Regions from separate parts of the Amycolatopsis sp. MEPSY49 genome, predicted to be linked through region 2. Evidence: riboswitches for the same ligand, from Rfam matches in the RefSeq annotation. Region 2 holds a riboswitch; the other holds the start of a gene.

What was found. Region 2 has a riboswitch for glycine ahead of gcvP (aminomethyl-transferring glycine dehydrogenase). Riboswitches for the same ligand answer to the same signal wherever they lie in the genome.
Region 1: another riboswitch for glycine. It lies ahead of gcvP (aminomethyl-transferring glycine dehydrogenase); the one in region 2 lies ahead of gcvP (aminomethyl-transferring glycine dehydrogenase).

What each region holds. Positions count from the first base shown of each region.
Region 1 covers NZ_JBDLYJ010000006.1:265,919-270,429, forward strand. Annotated here, with positions in the region: gene ABFJ78_RS27350 (3-oxoacyl-ACP reductase) at 1-380, shown strand, start outside; gene ABFJ78_RS27355 (hypothetical protein) at 377-574, opposite strand; gene ABFJ78_RS27360 (helix-turn-helix domain-containing protein) at 646-1,938, shown strand; glycine riboswitch at 2,086-2,179, shown strand; gene gcvP (aminomethyl-transferring glycine dehydrogenase) at 2,316-4,511, shown strand, end outside.
Region 2 covers NZ_JBDLYJ010000002.1:702,511-707,021, forward strand. Annotated here, with positions in the region: gene trxA (thioredoxin) at 1-141, shown strand, start outside; gene ABFJ78_RS12385 (TetR/AcrR family transcriptional regulator) at 122-754, opposite strand; gene ABFJ78_RS12390 (MerR family transcriptional regulator) at 1,033-1,611, shown strand; glycine riboswitch at 1,654-1,752, shown strand; gene gcvP (aminomethyl-transferring glycine dehydrogenase) at 1,921-4,511, shown strand, end outside.

The sequences.
Region 1 (4,511 bases), on a different contig from region 2:
AGGGCCGCGGTTCCATCATCAACACGGCGTCGTTCGTCGCGGTGATGGGCGCGGCGACGTCGCAGATCTCCTACACCGCGTCCAAGGGCGGCGTGCTCGCGATGAGCCGCGAGCTCGGGGTGCAGTTCGCGCGGGAGAACATCCGCGTCAACGCGCTGTGCCCGGGACCGGTGAACACGCCGCTGCTGAAGGAGCTGTTCGCGAAGGATCCGGAACGCGCGGCGCGGCGGCTGGTGCACGTGCCGGTCGGCCGGTTCGCCGAGCCCGAGGAGATCGCGGCGGCGGTGGCGTTCCTGGCCAGCGACGACGCCAGCTTCATCACGGCGTCCCAGTTCCTGGTCGACGGCGGCATCTCCGGCGCGTACGTCACCCCGCTCTAACGCTTGGTCGGTTTTTTGACGCCGTAGACCTCCCGCAGGTAGTTCCAGGCGGCGTTGAGCTTCTTGCGCTCTTCGGAGACGAGTTTTTCGCGACGGCGCAGCACGCGGACGGCGATCTCGGACGCGAGGAAGGCACCGGCGGCGAAGGTCAGCACGCCGACGATGAGCGTGAGGGCGATGATGGTGGTGGTCATGCTCACAGCTTCGGGCGCGCGTGGGCGATTCGTCCCTGCGCAAAGCTAGCGGGTTTCGTTAGCTTTGTGAGGTGACGCACTGGCGCGCCGACGAGTGGGCGGAAGCGGTCCGGACGGGCATCCGCGCGAGGGGGCTCTCCCTCGACGAGGCCGCCCGCCGGATCGGCGTTCCGACGTCGACGCTGCGCAGCTGGATCGAACACCGGCACGCGCCGAAGGTGACCGTCTTCGACCACTGGGCGCAGCTCGCCGAGGTCACCGGGCTGGGGGAGGCCGAGCTGCTGCGCGTCGCCGGCGTGCTGCCGGACGCGCTCGCGTCGCCGGTCCACGTCGCCCAGGCGGCGAAGGCGCTGCGGGAGGGCATCGACCAGGCCGGGCAGTTCCTCCGGCAGGCCACCGCGCTCGTCTACTCCTCGCCCGGCACGCAGGTGGCCAACGCGATCGCGGCGTCGCCGATCGACTGGGAGATGCGGATCCGCTCGGCCACCCGCGGCGACGAAGTCCACGTCACCTACCACCACTACGTCGGGATCGTCCCTCCGCGGGACTTCCCCCACGACGACGCCGAGGTGCGCCGCATCATCGAGCACGACATCCTCGGCGAGCTGTGGCGCCCGCTCGGGCTCTACTGGCGGGTCGCCGAGGTGCACGACTGGCACGAGCCGCCGCGGCTGGTGATCCAGGTGCCCGAGCAGGAGGGGACGCGCCCGCCCGCGCCGTCGCCGGTGGTCGCCGCGCCGCCGGTCGTGGTGCTGTCGCCGATCTGGGGCTACGGCGAGCTGCTGGCCTCCCTGGTCGCCGACGGGCTCGGGTTCGGCAACGTCGACTTCCGCTACTTCGGCCTCCCGGACGCGATGGCCGACCGCGTCCGGATCACCGCCCGCGAGCTGGCCGAACCGGCGCCGCGGCTGGTGCACTCGGTGCCGCCGATCATGCTGCTGCACGGCCTGGCCGTGCCGGACCTGACCGGCCGCCTCCCGGTCGTCGTCCGCTACGGCCCCCGCATGCGGGCCCGCGCTGCGCGGATCTACCGCGAGCCGCTGCTCGAAGCCGGGTTCGACGATCCGATGGAGGGAGCGCGGGCGATCGAGGAGACGATCTCGGTCCCGCCGGGTTGCGCGTACTTCGAGGTGACGCTCGCCGACGAGGACGTCTTCGACGGCGACCACCCCTCGCTGGACCGGCTCAACGACACGGTGGCGTGGCTCGCCGAGCAGATCGTCGAGCAGGTGCTGCTGGGCGCCGGGCACCCGCCGGTGCCGGTCGGTGGCCCGCTGAAACGCCTGGTCCTGCCCTCGGGCCGGGTCCGCCGCCCACCGGTTTTGGCGGGTCAGGTGGTCCGCCGGGTCGCCGAAACGACGTGAATGACTCATTCATGTCACCTGGCGACATGAATGAGTCATTCACGTCGTCGAGGGCCGGTCGAGGATCACTGTGGCGTTGCCCGGGTGAAGTAGACGGACCTCGAACCCGGCAGGTACGGTGGCCGTCACAACTGCAGATCGGGCCGTAGAGCCGAGGCGGGAGAGCCCCCACGAAGCCGGTGGGGCACCGAAGGAGCAAACTCCCCAGAATCTCTCAGGTACCTGTTACCGCTTCGCGCGAGGCCACTCTGGAAAGCAGGCGCACCCGCGCCTCACCCAAGGTGAAAGCCGTGTCTCCCACGGTGAAACTCTCAGGTGCCATGACAGAGGGGGAGTTCCCAGCGCACCGTTGTGTGCCCAGGCCCGAGGAGCTCCCCATCACTTCAACGCAGTTCGACGCCCGCCACATCGGCCCGTCCGAGGCCGAACGCGCGAAGATGCTGGCCGAGTGCGGTTACGGCAGCCTGGACGCCCTCGTCGGCGCCGCCGTCCCGACCGCGATCCGCGCGACGAAGGAACTCACCCTCCCGCCCGCCGCGTCCGAAGAGGACGCCACCGCGGAGCTGCGCGCCCTCGCCGCGCGCAACCGGCCGATGACGCAGATGATCGGCCTCGGCTACTCCGACACCGTCACGCCCGGCGTGATCCGCCGCAACGTCCTCGAGAACCCGGCCTGGTACACCGCGTACACGCCCTACCAGCCGGAAATCTCCCAGGGCCGCCTCGAAGCGCTGCTCAACTTCCAGACGATGGTTGCCGACCTGACGGGCCTGGCCACCGCGAACGCGTCGCTGCTGGACGAGTCGACCGCCGTCGCCGAGGCCGTCACGCTGATGCGCCGCGCGTCGAAGTCCAAGTCGAACAAGGTCGTCCTGGACGCGGAGTGCCTGCCGCAGACCATCGCCGTCGTGCGGACGCGCGTCGAGGCGCTGGGCATCGAGGTCGAGGTCCGCGACCTGCTCACCGGCCTGCCGGAGGACTTCTTCGGCGTCGTCGTCCAGTACCCGGGCGCGTCCGGTGTGCTGCGCGGCCGCGGCTTCTACCACGCGATTTCCGAGTCGGCGAAGGCCGCGGGCGCGCTGTTCACCGTCGCCGCCGACCTCCTCGCGCTCACCCTGATCACCTCGCCCGGCGAGTTCGGCGCCGACGTCGCCGCCGGGTCGACGCAGCGCTTCGGCGTCCCGCTCGGCTACGGCGGCCCGCACGCCGGGTACATGTCCGTCCGCTCCGGACTCGAGCGCTCGCTGCCCGGGCGCCTGGTCGGCGTCTCGGTCGACGCCGACGGCAACTCCGCCTACCGCCTCGCGCTGCAGACCCGTGAGCAGCACATCCGCCGCGAGAAGGCTACGTCCAACATCTGCACCGCGCAGGTGCTCCCGGCCGTGCTCGCCGCGATGTACGCGGTCTACCACGGTCCGGACGGCCTGAAGAAGATCGCCCAGCGCGTCCACGGTCTCGCCGCGGGCTTCGCCGACGCTCTCCGCAAGACCGGCGTCGAGGTCGTGCACGAGTCCTTCTTCGACACCGTTGTCGCGCACGTTCCCGGCCAGGCCGCCGAGGTCCACGCGGCCGCGCGGGCCCAGGGCATCAACCTCGGCCACGTCGACGCCGACCACGTCCGCGTCGCCTTCGACGAGGTCAGCACCCCCGCGATCAGCGCGAAGGTGCTCAAGGCGTTCGGCGTCGAAGCCGAGGTCACCGACGGCGTCGCGCTGCCGTACGGCCTGGCCCGCGAGAGCGGCTTCATGGGCCACGAGGTCTTCGGCACCCACCGCTCCGAGACGGCGATGCTGCGCTACCTGCGCCGGCTGTCCGACCTGGACTACGCCCTCGACCGCGGCATGATCCCGCTCGGCTCCTGCACGATGAAGCTCAACGCCACCACCGAGATGGAGCCGATCAGCTGGCGTGAGTTCGCCGGCATCCACCCGTTCGCCCCGGCCGAAGACGCCGAGGGCTACCACGTCCTCGTCGCTCAGCTCGCGGAGTGGCTGGCCGAGGTCACCGGCTACGACAAGGTGTCGCTGCAGCCGAACGCGGGCAGCCAGGGCGAGCTGGCCGGCCTGCTCGCGATCCGCGCCTACCACCGCGCGAACGGCGACGAGGCCCGTGACGTCTGCCTGATCCCGTCGTCCGCGCACGGCACCAACGCCGCGTCCGCGGTGCTCGCCGGGATGCGGGTGGTCGTCGTGAAGTGCACCGACGAGGGCAACGTCGACCTCGCCGACCTGCGGTCCAAGGTGGACAGTCACCGCGACACGCTGGCCGCGATCATGGTCACCTACCCGTCCACGCACGGCGTGTACGAGCACGACATCGACGAGCTGGCCAAGATCGTCCACGACGGCGGCGGCCAGGTGTACGTCGACGGCGCGAACCTCAACGCCCTGCTCGGGCTGGCCAAGCCGGGCGAGTTCGGCGGCGACGTCTCGCACCTGAACCTGCACAAGACCTTCTGCATCCCGCACGGCGGTGGCGGCCCCGGTGTCGGCCCGGTCGCGGTGCGCGCGCACCTCGCGCCGTACCTCCCGAACCACCCGCTGCTCGACGCGGCCGGCCCGGAAACCGGCGTC
Region 2 (4,511 bases):
ACCCGCTCCTACCAGGTCATGTCCCTGCCGACGATGATCCTGTTCCGCGGTGGCGAGCCGGTCGAGACGATCGTCGGCGCGTTCCCGAAGGCCCGCATCGAAGAGCGCCTCGACCGCGCCCTCACGGTGCCGTCGCTTTGACGAAGGTGTCCGCCACCTCGCGCCCGTAGTTCTCCAGGTCGAGCGACGGGTCGGCCGCGTACGCCGCGGCCACCCCGTCGATCGCCTGCGCGATCGACATCGCCATCACCTCCGGCGTGAACTCGCCGAACACCCCTTCGGCCTGCCCCTGCTTGAGCTGGCGGGCGAGGCCGTGCACGCGCATGTCGTCGACCAGCACCTTCGTCATCACCCAGCCGTCCTCGTCGTCGGCGTTGGCCGACAGCTCGGTCAGCACGCGGACGCACTCGGGGTACGCGCGCAGGAACGCGATCGACGTCTCGATGTGGGCCCGCAGGTAGCCGGCCCGGTCGGCGGGGTCGAGCCCGCCGCCGGTGCGCTCCTTCAGGAACTCGTTCTTCGTCTCGACCACCGTGCTCAGCACGGCCTGCATCAGGCCGGCCTTGTTCGTGAAGTGGTACGAGATCAGCCGGGTGCTGCTGAGCCCGGCCCGCTCCTTGATCTTGGCGAACGTCGTCCTGCGGTACCCGAGGTCGGCGAGGACGCCGATGGTCGCCCCGATGATCTGCGCGCGGCGGGCCGCCTCGGTGACGCTGAGCCCCAGTTCCGCCATGAGGTCGGTGTTTACTTGCATGAGTAAAAAGTTACTCGGCTGAGTAAAACGGCGCAAGAGGTTTGAACCACCGGTCCGGGGGTACGGCGAACGGTGCAAAGGCTCAGCCGACCGTTGAGGCTTGCCGCGCGTCGCGTTGACCGGCACTGTCCGGGCGCTTACCGTCGAAGGAGGTAAATCGCCACGGTGTCATCAACGGTCTGGGGCCGGACCGCGGCGGTTGATCTCCGGCGGGTCCCGCTCCTGGGACCGTCCGGCTGTCATTCGCCGGCCGCCAGGTCGGGCGAGGGGAGGCTTGCGTGGTCGAGGCTGGTTCCGAGAAGCAGCCTGTTGAGGTCGCGAGTGGCGAGCAGGGTGAGCTGTTCCCCGACAACTCGCTGCCGGACGAGCTGGTGGGCTACCGCGGCCCGGCCGCGTGCCAGATCGCCGGGATCACCTACCGCCAGCTCGACTACTGGGCCCGGACGAAGCTGGTCGCACCCAGCATCCGCACCGCCCACGGCTCCGGCTCGCAGCGGCTGTACTCGTTCAAGGACATCCTTGTCCTCAAGGTCGTCAAGCGGCTGCTGGACACCGGGGTCTCGCTGCAGAACATCCGCGTCGCCGTCGACCACCTGCGCGTCCGCGGGGTCCGCGACCTCGCGCGCGTGACGCTGTTCTCCGACGGCACCACCGTCTACGAGTGCACCTCGCCGGAGGAGATCGTCGACCTGCTCCAGGGCGGCCAAGGCGTCTTCGGCATCGCGGTCAGCGGCGCCATGCAGGAAATCAGCGGCACCATCCACGAGTTCCCGGCCGAACGCGCCGACGGCGGCGTCGTCGAGACCCACCAGCCGGACGAGCTGACCCAGCGCCGCAACGCCCGCCGGACCGGGTGATCACCGCTGCGGCGGACGGAGTAAAGTCATCCGTGCGGTCGACGAATCCGCGCGGGAGAGTCCGAGCCTCATATTGAGCTCGGCGCCGAAGGAGCAAGTCCTCCCCGGAACCTCTCAGGCACCCTGGACCGCGCGGACGAGACGCCTCTGGAAAGCGGGTCGTCAGGACACAACCTGATGGCCCCGCCGACGGTGCAAGCCCGGGAACTACGGGCGAAACTCTCAGGCGCCTGCTTCGCGGGTACGGACAGAGTGGGGAGGCCGAGACATCGTTGTCTCGGTCCGGCTTCGCGTCCCCAGGAGGCTGTTGTGGAACCGTCACTCGCCTCCCTGGAACAGGGACTTCCCTTCGCCGACCGGCACATCGGGCCCGGCCCGGAAGACCTCCACCGCATCCTCGACGTCATCGGCGTCGCTTCTCTCGACGAGCTCTCCGAGCGTGCCGTTCCGTCGTCGTTGCGGGAGTCCGCCCAGCCGCTCGAACTCCCGCCCGCCGCCACCGAAGCCCAGGCGCTCGCCGAACTCCGCGAGCTCGCCGGCCGGAACCGGCCCATGGCGCAGATGATCGGGCTCGGCTACCACGACACCGTCACGCCGCCCGTGATCCGGCGGAACGTGCTCGAGAACCCCGCCTGGTACACCGCCTACACGCCCTACCAGCCGGAAATCTCCCAAGGCCGGCTCGAAGCGCTGCTCAACTTCCAGACCGTGGTCGCCGACCTGACCGGCCTGCCGGTCGCCAACGCCTCGATGCTCGACGAAGCCACCGCGGCCGCCGAAGCCATGACGCTGGTGCGCCGCGCGGGCAAGTCGTCGTCGAACCGGTTCGTCGTCGACGAGGACACGCTCCCGCAAACTCTCGCCGTGCTCCGGACCCGCGCCGAGCCCCTCGGCATCGAACTGGTCGTCGAGGACCTCTCCCAGGGATTGACCGGCCTCGGGCTCGGCGGCGACTTCTTCGGGATCCTGCTCGCCTACCCCGGCGCGTCCGGCGCCGTGCGCGAGCTGGACCTGACGATCGCCGACGCCAAGAAGCACGGCGCCGCGGTGATCGTCGCCGCCGACCCGCTGGCCCTGACCCTGCTGCGGCCGCCCGGCGAGCTCGGCGCCGACGTCGCCGTCGGGTCGACGCAGCGGTTCGGCGTCCCGCTCGGCTTCGGCGGCCCGCACGCCGCCTACCTCGCCGTCCGCCAGGGCCTCGAGCGGCAGCTGCCGGGCCGGCTCGTGGGTGTTTCGAAGGACGCCGACGGCGCGCCCGCGTACCGGCTCGCCCTGCAGACGCGGGAACAGCACATCCGCCGGGAGAAGGCGACGTCGAACATCTGCACCGCGCAGGTGCTGCTCGCGGTGATGGCGTCGATGTACGCGGTGTACCACGGGCCGGACGGGCTGCGCGGCATCGCGCTGCGTGCCCACCGGATGGCCACCGTGCTGGCGGCCGGCCTCTGCGAGGGCGGCGTCGACGTCGTGCACGGCGAGTTCTTCGACACGATCACCGCCGCGGTCCCGGGCCGGGCCGACGCGGTCGTCGCGGCGGCCCGTGACCTCGGGGTCAACCTCCGGCGCGTCGACGACGACCACGTCGGCGTCGCCTGCGACGAGACGACGACCCGCGAACGGCTTTCCCGCGTGTGGAAGGCGTTCGGCGTTTCGGTGTCCGATGTGGATGGTCTCGACGCCGACACCGCGGACGCGCTTCCGGCCCCGTTGCGGCGCACCAGCGCCTTCCTCACGCACCCGGTGTTCCACGCCCACCGCTCGGAAACCGCGCTGCTGCGCTACCTGCGGCGGCTGGCCGACTCCGACGTCGCCCTCGACCGCAGCATGATCCCGCTCGGCTCGTGCACCATGAAGCTCAACGCCACCGCGGAGATGGAGCCGGTCACCTGGCCGGAGTTCGCCGGCCTGCACCCGTTCGCGCCCGCCGAGGACGCCGCCGGCCTCCTGGAAGTGGTCGCCGACCTGAGCGCGTGGCTCGCGCGGATCACCGGCTACGACACGGTTTCCCTGCAGCCCAACGCGGGCAGCCAGGGCGAGTTCGCCGGGCTGCTGGCCATCCGCGCGTACCACCGGTCGCGCGGCGAAGGCGAGCGGGACGTCTGTCTCATCCCGGCCAGCGCGCACGGCACGAACGCGGCGAGCGCCGTCATGGCCGGCCTGCGGGTGGTCGTCGTCCGCTGCGACGACGACGGCAACATCGACCTCGGCCACCTGCGGTCCACTGTGGACGACCACCGCGCCGACCTGGCCGCGATCATGATCACCTACCCGTCGACGCACGGGGTCTACGAGGACACCGTCGGCGAGGTGTGCGCGCTGGTGCACGACGCGGGCGGCCAGGTGTACGTCGACGGCGCCAACCTGAACGCGCTGATCGGCGTGGCGCAGTACGGCCGGTTCGGCGCGGACGTCTCGCACCTCAACCTGCACAAGACGTTCTGCGTCCCGCACGGCGGTGGCGGACCCGGCGTCGGGCCGATCGGCGTCCGCGCGCACCTGGCGCCGTTCCTGCCGAACCACCCGCTGCAGCCGGCGGCCGGTCCGGCGACCGGGGTCGGGCCGGTCAGCGCGGCGCCGTGGGGGAGCGCGTCGATCCTGCCGATCTCGTGGGCGTACGTCCGGATGATGGGCGCGGAAGGCCTGCGCCGGGCGACGCTGGTGGCGGTGGCCAACGCCAACTACGTCGCCCGCCGCCTCGGGGAGCACTTCCCGGTGCTGTACGCGGGCCACGGCGGGCTCGTCGCGCACGAATGCGTCCTCGACCTGCGGCCGGTGACGAAGGCGACCGGCGTCACGGTCGACGACGTGGCCAAGCGCCTGGCCGACTACGGCCTCCACGCCCCGACGATGTCGTTCCCGGTGGCGGGCACGCTGATGGTGGAGCCGACCGAGAGCGAGGA